Regions from separate parts of the Bacillus sp. BC08 genome, predicted to be linked through region 1. Evidence: riboswitches for the same ligand, from Rfam matches in the RefSeq annotation. Region 1 holds a riboswitch; each other region holds the start of a gene.

Region 1 (3,284 bases):
CGAGGATTATTATAGATATATTAATCATATAATTTGTCCCTATCAAAATGAACGTTTCTTGCATCTAATATATTGTAAATATATTTTATTTTGAAAGGATGTGATTATATGGCTCATAAATCTACTGGAGTGTTTCGAGTTCCAGTTTCTGAAAATGGGATTATTCCAACTGCTCTCAACATTATGTTAAACAATGATTCACGCTGTCATACTAGTAATGTAACGGTAACTGTTAAGAGAAGTCGAAACATTTCTTTCCCAACTCAAAATGAATTAGTTGAAATCTCGCGTACTTTTGTTTCTTTAGAACCAAACAGAACAACTAAGATTGTGTTGTTTACGCCAGAATTCCAAATAGAAGATTTTCTTGATGTCATCATTAGTGGAAATAAAGATGATGTTAAGGATGTTCTTGTATATTCTTTCTTAGCAGATTCAGCAGGTCACAATCTGCCATCTACTGTTTTTAGAAATGCAGAATACACTTTTGCTTGCTGACACCGTGATGATGTATTCTTTACTGTCATATATTTGAAGGGAAAAGTTAAATAAGAGTTGATTTAACTTTTATCTGGGTTCTCCAAAGAAGTATGCTTTAGCTAAATAAACAAGGAACCGACTAATACGTTCCTTGTTTATTTGCATTTTATATGAAATTTCGTGTCTATTATTTCGAAAGCAACTTTACAGGGGAACGGATTTTTCCTAGTGAAGTAGCACCTATAGATGAAAGTACTCAATATTCCAATTCTAAAGGTAGGCGAAATGCTTGAATGTTACCATCATTCATAACCATCTTTATAATATGTAATTAGTATTATTCTACTCTTCAAATATCTCCGGCTTCTCCACTCTAAATGATTTCACCTCGCCACATTCTAAACAAAATGTAGTTAATAGTTTGGAACGTTTCCCCACTGAAAAGAGCCTGCTAGAATCATCCTCACAAACATATGCATGATAAGCAAATCCAACTCTTCCTTCTTTAAATGTAGTAGAGCCACAATTCTCGCATTTTTTATTTTTCATGCTACTAACACCTCTTTTGCTATGTTTTTAATATAGAAGTAAAGCAACTTGGTTATACATGATGTTTTCGACAAGATACAATATACCCCTCTCTATATCCGCAAGTAAAACAACATAATACGCCTATAATTCTCTATAAAAATATGATTTTTCATATATCATTTAATGTATATCGGAAAAATAAGTATTAAAGTATTGATTTTTATTATTCTGATGATTATAATAAATGAAAATCAAACAATTCTTATGTTGAGAAGTGGAGGGACGGGCCCTATGAAACTTCGGCAACCTCGTTTTAGACGAAAGGTGCCAAATCCTGCAGGTGAAAAAACACCTGAAAGATAAGAGCGGTTCACTTAGTCAAGAAGGCTACTCTTATTTCGATAAGAGTGGCCTTTTTTTATGGCTAAAAGATAAAGGGGGAATAGGTAGTGGAGTATGGTTTTTGGTTACCGATTTTTGGGGGATGGCTTCGAAATGTAGATGATGAATCTATGCCGCCTACGTTTGAGTATGCAAAACAAACCGCACAAGCGGCAGAACAATTAGGTTTTTCAACAACACTTATTGCAGAATTAAATTTAAATGATATAAAAGGTGTGTCAGCACCAAGTTTAGAAGCGTGGACAACTGCGGCAGCACTTGCTGCAGTGACGGATAAATTAGAGATTATGACAGCTGTAAGACCTGGCTTTCATAATCCAGCAGTTACAGCGAAAATGGCAGCAAATATTGATCAATTAAGTAATGGTCGTTTTACATTGAATGTAGTTTCAGCGTGGTGGGAAGAAGAAGCGAGACAGTATGGCGGAGTATTTACCGCACATGATGAAAGATATGATCGCACAGAGGAATTTGTAACAATTTTGAAAGAGCTTTGGAAAGAAGAAGAGTTTTCTTATAAGGGGAACTTTTATGAGCTTCAGCATACACATTTAAGTCCAAAACCTGTGCAGAAACAAGGCATTAAGCTTTATGCAGGTGGTGAGAGTGAGAGAGGAAAAGAGGTCATTGTAAATCACGCGGATGCATATGTAATGCACGGGGGAACAGTGGAAGAAGTATCTGTGAAAATAGAAGATATGAAGAATCGTAGAAAGAAAGTTACAGAGGAGCCATTGCAGTCATTCGGGCTTGCGGCTTACGTCATTTGTCGTGACACAGAAGAAGAGGCGTTAGAAGAATGGAAACGCATAACGGATGTGAAAGATGATGCGTTAGGTTACGCGGGTTACCAAGACTTTGTGAGTAAATCACAGTTGGAACAGCAAGTGAAGCTGAATGATTATTCTGTATCGAATCGCGGCTTACGTCCTAATTTAATCGGAACACCAGAACAAATTGCAGAAAGAATACTTGCTTTTGAAAAAGTGGGTGTTACGTTATTACTTTTACAATTTTCACCACAGCTTGAAGAGATGAAACGATTTTCTGAAAAAGTGATGCCATTAGTTGAAGCAAAAAGAAAGGAATTGATTACAAATGAGTAAAATTTACATATTACATGAGAATAAGGAATGGACGAATCATTTAGTGAAAAGGTTGGAAGAACTGGAGTTACCGTATGAGGAATGGCTTTTAAATGAAGGAACACTTTCATTAGAACAAGAACCTCCAAAAGGTGTTTTTTATAGCCGCATGAGTGCCTCTTCACATACGAGAGGGCATCGATATGCACCTGAATTGACTGAAGGAGTTCTTGCTTGGCTAGAGGGATATGGACGAACAGTATTTAACGGGTCTCGTGCATTACGCCTTGAAGTAAGTAAATTGAATCAATATGCAGCATTAAGAAAATTTGGGATACAAGTGCCGAAAACAATTGGTGCTGTTGGCCGTGATCATATAGTAAAAGCAGCAAAGGAGTTAGGGGAAGTACCGTTCATTACAAAGCATAACCGTGCAGGTAAAGGCCTTGGTGTTCAACTGTTTCATTCCATTGATGCTTTAGAACAATATTTGGATGGTCCGGCGTTTGAAGAGCCCATTGATGGAATTACTTTAATCCAGCAATATATTGAAGCGCCCGAACCATATATTACACGTTGTGAGTTTGTAGGCGGCCAGTTTGTATATGCAGTTAAAGTAGATACATCAGAAGGATTTGAACTTTGTCCAGCAGATGCGTGCTCGATTCAAGATGCTTTTTGCCCAGTAGGAGAAGAGAGTAAGACAGAATCGCCAACAAAATTTGAAATTATATCAGACTTCCAAGAGCCAATTATTGAACAATACAAAGAATTTCTGAAAGAAAA
Region 2 (3,284 bases), on a different contig from region 1:
GGAAAATCGGTACTTGTATTAGCTCATAGTAATGCGGCAGTGGACGTATTAATGAGTGAAGTAACGAAGCAAATTGAGAAGAAAAAGAAATGGACGCCTGGCGAAATTGTTCGTTACGGTTATAGTCAACATGAACATATACGAAATCATGAAACGTTGCTTACGTCGAAGTTAGTTGAAACGACGAACGGATCATGGGGAGAAGAAAGACTCTATTTAGAGGAAACACGACAAGATCTTCGTGAAAAGATTTTATCATATAAAGCGACTTCTGCTGATAAGAAGCGTATACAAGAGATTGAAAGTGATCTTCGAAAGCAAAAAGCGAAAATTAAAGAAGTAGAAAAAGAATACATTGAAAATGCGAAAGTAATTGGCGCAACTTTATCGAAATGTGCCATTGATTCATTGATTTATGAGCGTACATTTGATTTAGTTGTCGTAGATGAAGTAAGTATGGCATATGTTCCGCAAATTGCATTAGCTGCTTCACTTGGAAAACGCATCGTCGTATGTGGTGACTTTTTACAGTTACCTCCAATTGCGATGGCGAACCATGAACTCGTTCGCAAATGGCTCGGGGAAGATATGTTTTACCATGCGGGGATTGTTGAGTCTGTCAATAAATCAGAAGCACATCCGAACCTCTTTATGTTGCAGGAACAAAGACGTATGCATGCGGATATATCGAAGTTTACAAATTCGTTTATTTATAAAAATAGAGTATACGATCATCCGTCTGTTTCAGACCGTAAAGAACTTGCGCAATTGCAACCGTTCGCAAATGAGGCGAGCGTTTTATTTGATACGAGTCTAATGGGAGCCTTTTCGTTAAAGGACGCTGCTTCAGGTTCTCGTTTTAACATTATGTCTGGTTTAGTAGCGATGCAAATGATGTTAATCGGACTGTTAGATGGTGTTCAATCGATCGGTGTTGTTACGCCTTACAGAGCACAATCCCGCTTTTTATCAACGTGCATTAGAGAAATGTTGCAGAGAACGAAATATCAAAACATACCTGTTTTAGCAGCGACGGTTCATAAGTTTCAAGGGTCTGAAAGAGATATGATGATTTTTGATACAGTGGATAGTTACCCGCAAGAACGACCTGGTGTGTTATTCTTTGACCATAAAAACCATCGCCTCGTCAATGTAGCTGTAACGAGAGCGAGAGGGAAGTTCATTCAATTATCAGATTGTCATTATATGCGTAAAAACCTTTCAAGAAAACAAGCGTTATCACAATTAACAGCTCATATAGAACGTCATGGAGATGTGTATGATCGTACGACATCAAGACAATTGTGGGAACGAAAAATTTCGAAACGTTTACGCTGGTTTATGGAAATGAATCTTGAAGAACCGAAAGGGTTATTGAAAGATATTTTAGCTGCAAAACGAAAAATTATTATTTCACTTCCAAGTACAAAGCAAGTGGATAAACGAGTATGGCAAGCGTTAATGCGTACAAATGCGCAAATAACAGTGTATAGTGATGGACCAGTTCCGTTAAAAAATGTAAAGTTACAAAGACAAAATAAAGCATTCCCGTTTATCGTAATCGATGATGAAATCTTTTGGGCAGGGGCACCGCTCACATCTCAAATGATGTTTGAAGGCAGTATGGAATTTCCGTACGTATGTGCAAGGCTGCAAGCACCAGAAACAATTGGTGTGTTAAAAGGATTTTTAGATATTCGGTAAATTCGGATAGGAATTCCTTGACTTTTAATCGAAATGAACTTAGAATGAATGTAATTTAATATAATTTTATGAAAATTCTTATCACGAGAGGTTGAGGGACTGGCCCTATGACACCTCGGCAGCGGATTCGTTATGAATACTGTGCCAATTCCAGCAAGGTAACTTGAAAGATAAGAAAGAAGCTCATTTTGACTGTATATGCAGAAGCCTCTTTCTATCTTTTAGAAAGAGGCTTTTTTATGTGAAAATATAAGGGGGAAGAAAAATGGGAGCGACTGGAGTAACGTCACAAAGAAAAACAATTGAAGAGAGTATTGAAAGAAATAAGGAAAAGTACATAGAAACAAGTCACGATATTCATGCGAATCCGGAGATTGGTAACCAAGAGTTTTACGCATCAAGAACGTTGAGTCTATTGCTAGGGAGTGCAGGATTTCAATTACAACACAATATTGCTGGACATGAAACAGGTTTTATCGCGCGAAAAAGTTCAGGTAAACAAGGTCCAGTCATTGCATTTTTAGCTGAGTATGACGCTTTACCAGGACTCGGTCATGCGTGTGGTCACAATTTGATTGGCACAATTAGCGTTGCGGCAGCGATCGCATTATCAGAAACGCTTGAAGAAATTGGCGGGGAAGTTGTCGTATTCGGAACGCCAGCAGAAGAAGGCGGGCCAAACGGTAGCGCAAAATCGAGTTATGTAAAAGCTGGTTTATTTAAAGATGTTGATGCGGCACTTATGATTCATCCGAGCGGAAAAACAGCGACAACGAGTCCATCACTAGCAGTCGATCCACTTGATTTTCACTTTTACGGAAAAACAGCTCACGCCGCAGCTTCACCAGAAGAAGGAATTAACGCATTAGATGCGATTATCCAGCTGTATAACAGCATTAATGCACTTCGCCAACAACTTCCGTCAGACGTGAAAATTCATGGCGTTATTACTGAGGGCGGAAAAGCACCTAACATTATTCCTGACTACGCCGCAGCAAGGTTCTTCATCCGCGCAGCAACGAGAAAAAGATGTGCGGAAGTAACAGAGAAAGTAAGAAACATCGCAGAGGGAGCAGCATTAGCAACGGGTACGAAAGTGAAAATCCATCAATTCCAAAATGAAATCGATGAACTACTCGTAACAAAAACATTTAATGACGTCGTAGCCGAAGAACTAGAATTACAAGGTGAAGACGTAAATCGGAAAGAAAGATTTGGCATCGGTTCAACAGATGCAGGAAACGTAAGCCAAGTCGTACCGACAATTCATCCATATATTAAAATCGGTCCAGACGATTTAATTGCACATACGAATGAATTTAGAGAAGCAGCCCGTTCAGAATTAGGAGACAAAGCATTAATTACATCGGCAAAAGCACTAGCACATACAGCGTATCGATTAATTACGGAAGAAGGGCTGTTAGAGAAGGTGAAGGAAGAGTTTAGAGAGGCGCAGAGGAATCAGGGGTAAGTGATTGTAAGGAGGAGTGGGGGGAAATCCACTCCTTTTCTTTTTTGCGTAACGCTGATGCTAAGATTTTTTGCAGTAAAATCAATGTTAGGGGAACTTTTTTAATTAA
Region 3 (3,284 bases), 210 kb from region 1:
TTATCGATTTTTATATTGCCAGCAACTGGTTGGATTTCACCAGTTGCTATTTTTAATAAAGTACTTTTTCCTGCGCCGTTCATTCCTAGTAAAGCGTGCACTTTGCCTTTTTCAATATGAATAGAAACATCTTCTAGAACAGGTGTAGCTACATGATAAGAATGTGTAATGTTTTGAAGAGAGAATGTCATCAGTTTTTCTCCTTCTCTAATTTTTTCATCCAAGGGGAATATCCATCTTTTGAAGCTCCCCAACCATTTATGTGTTTTGATAACTGATCCATTGTTATATTTTCTTTTGGTAAATTATTTTTCTTCACTAAATAAGGTTCTAGCGAATAAATATCTGGAGTTTGTTCACCAGCAATTTTTTTATATAAAAAACGTACTTGAATTTTACCTATCTCAGTTGGATCAGTTGCAGCTGTAGCAGTCCAAGGCGAATTTTCTTTTTGCATGAGTTGTAAATCTTCATTACTTAAGTCAATGCCGTATACTTTTATATCTGTACGACCAGCTTGTTCGAGTGCTTTGACAGCCCCTTTAGCAAATTCATCCCATGAAGCGAAGATAGCTTGTAAATCTCCCTTTTTCGGATATTTTTTTAGTAAAGCTTCTACTTGTGTTTGTGTATCAAGCGGTGTGTTATTACTAGCAGTACCGAATCGTGCAACTTCTTTTATATTTGGATAACGTTTATAAAAAGCATCAATGATAACATTGCGACGTTCCATTGGAGCGAATCCACCAACCCATACAACTGCGATATTTCCTTGTCCATTCAAATCTTCCGCTAATGTTTTTAATGATTTCCATGCAAGACTATAGTCATCTTGATCAATAATCGTTACGCCTGGCAAGCGTAGATCATTATCAAACGCCACTACAGGAATATTTGCTTGCAATGCCTTTTCTACTCCAGATTTTAGCGCTTCAGATCGGCCATGATCTATTAAAATACCGTCCACTTTTGAATTAATAGCAGTATCTAAATTTGCCGCCATTTTTGCTAAATCATTATCAGAATTATAGACTTGTACACTACCGCCAAATAACTCGACTTGTTTTTTGACGCCCTCAATATATTGAGAGGAAAAAGTTCCAATAGACATTTGCATAATTAATGCAATTTTTAATGGTTTCTTTATTTGGTTTGGAATTTCTGTTTGTAAATGATTTTCTACTGTTGTAGTCACCTTTTTCACAGTTTGTTGCTTTTGTGAAGAGACAGCATCTTGTTCATTTGTACAAGCAGTTAATGTAAGTAAGAGAACAATGAGTACGATGGAATACAATTTTTTCATAAAAAAATCCCTCCTAAACTAAGAAGAGAGGGGAGGGAGTGAAAATAAAAAAACGCCTTTTCATATAGAAAAGACGTCTTATCATATTACTCTTATCTTTCAACACAACGTGTTGTAAGAATTAGCACCGTGCCCATAAATGGGTCGGTTGCCGGGCTTCGTAGGGCTCATCCCTCCACCTGCTCTTGATAAGACATCGAATATTCAACTATTTTGAATTATTCCACAAGTTTGTGGTGTTGTCAAATGATTTTTTATAAAAAAAATCCCTCATAAAGAGGGATTTTAATGTGGTAAGAAAATCAATTGATAAGCGAACAAGATTCCGAATAAGTACACAAGTGGGTGAACAGCACGGAATTGTCCTTTTGCCACTTTCATAAGTGGATAAGAAATAAATCCAAGTGCAATACCTGTTGCGATACTTGATGTAAGTGGCATGCTTAAGATTACTAAGAATGCTGGGAATGCTTCATCAAATGCGTCCCAATTGATGTGGCGAACTGAACCCATCATAAGACTACCAACGATAATTAATGATGGTGCAGTAATAGCTGATACACCAGAAACGGCACTTACTAATGGTCCGAAGAATGCTGCTAGTGCGAATAGAACAGCTACTGTAACAGTTGTTAAACCAGTACGACCACCAGCTGCAACACCAGCAGATGATTCAATGTAAGCTGTTGATGGTGTTGTTCCGAACATAGAACCGATTGTTGCTGAGAATGAGTCAGATAGAAGAGCTCGTCCAGCTTTTGGAAGCTTTCCATCTTTCATAAATCCACCTTGCTGAGCTACACCAAGTAATGTACCTGTTGTATCGAATAATGTAACAAGGAAGAATGAAAATACAACGCCGTATAACCCGTAGTTAATTACATCAGATACAGCAGTAATTGGATTTGAAACGATAATTCCTTCTGGTAATCCAGGCATTGATGTAACACCGTTTGAGAATGTTAATTGTCCTGTGAAGAAAGCGATAATACCAGTTAATAGCATGCCGATAAATAGCGCACCATTTACATTTAAAGACATAAGGACAATTGTAATTCCAAGTCCAGCTAATGCTAGTAGTACTGGAGCAGAGTGAAGATCACCAAGTCCAACTAAGTTGGCTTCATTTTTTGTAACGATACCTGTTAAACGTAAACCGATAAAGGCGATGAAAAGACCGATACCAGCAGTAATTGCATGTTTTAAGTTTTCAGGAATTGCTTCCATTAATTTTGTACGGAAAGATGTGAATGATAACAAAATTAAAATCATACCTGCTACGAATACAGCAGAGAATGCAATTGCGAAAGTCATGCCTTCATGAGCTTTTACAACAGAGTAAGAGAAGTAAGCATTTAATCCCATACCTGGTGCAATTGCGATTGGTAAGTTTGTAAAGATCGCCATAAATAATGTTCCGACAACAGCAGCGATAATTGTTGCTGTAAATGCTTGTTCAAATGGAACTCCTGCATCCCCAAGGATGACAGGGTTTACGACAATGATATATGCCATTGTTAAGAAGGTAATAATACCTGCCATAATTTCAGTTTTAATAGAAGTTTTATGTTTTGAAAGGTTAAACATATAAACATCCTTTCTGTTTACGAATAATTTTCACAACAGTTATATATAATATTCGTTTTTTAACTATTTTGCAATAGTTTTGCATAAAAAGTTTATAACAATTCATATTTTGTGTCTTAAATTCGAATATTAATCGTAAAACGATGTGTGAATTTCAGTCTTTATTGTGCGCATTATAAAGAAAAGGAGTTGAAAGAAGCTATGCCACAGCAAAAAAACTTTGTAACAATGCCTGCGCAACATCAAAATAAACAACCTGGTATTGAATCATTAATGAATCCACTTCCGCAGTTTGAAGATCCAAATTATAAAGGAAGCGAAAAATTAAAAGGAAAGAATGTATTAATTACAGGAGGGGATAGCGGGATTGGACGAGCTGTTTCCATCGCTTTTG

Evidence for each region. A riboswitch is a leader RNA that binds a small molecule or an ion and turns the genes downstream of it on or off. The one in region 1 is predicted to bind S-adenosylmethionine.
Region 2: another riboswitch for S-adenosylmethionine. It lies ahead of ACXVYO_RS06310 (M20 family metallopeptidase); the one in region 1 lies ahead of ACXVYO_RS16630 (LLM class flavin-dependent oxidoreductase).
Region 3: another riboswitch for S-adenosylmethionine. It lies ahead of ACXVYO_RS17680 (sugar ABC transporter substrate-binding protein); the one in region 1 lies ahead of ACXVYO_RS16630 (LLM class flavin-dependent oxidoreductase).

The regions. Positions count from the first base shown of each region.
Region 1 is NZ_JBTGPA010000034.1:100,585-103,868, reverse strand. Features, by position in the region: gene ACXVYO_RS16640 (hypothetical protein) at 109-498, shown strand; gene ACXVYO_RS16635 (hypothetical protein) at 823-1,029, opposite strand; SAM riboswitch class I at 1,271-1,377, shown strand; gene ACXVYO_RS16630 (LLM class flavin-dependent oxidoreductase) at 1,461-2,519, shown strand; gene ACXVYO_RS16625 (ATP-grasp domain-containing protein) at 2,512-3,284, shown strand, end outside.
Region 2 is NZ_JBTGPA010000027.1:5,173-8,456, reverse strand. Features, by position in the region: gene ACXVYO_RS06315 (AAA domain-containing protein) at 1-1,704, shown strand, start outside; SAM riboswitch class I at 1,780-1,881, shown strand; gene ACXVYO_RS06310 (M20 family metallopeptidase) at 1,970-3,175, shown strand.
Region 3 is NZ_JBTGPA010000034.1:309,990-313,273, reverse strand. Features, by position in the region: gene ACXVYO_RS17685 (sugar ABC transporter ATP-binding protein) at 1-194, opposite strand, end outside; gene ACXVYO_RS17680 (sugar ABC transporter substrate-binding protein) at 191-1,303, opposite strand; SAM riboswitch class I at 1,393-1,498, opposite strand; gene ACXVYO_RS17675 (NCS2 family permease) at 1,589-2,890, opposite strand; gene ACXVYO_RS17670 (SDR family oxidoreductase) at 3,092-3,284, shown strand, end outside.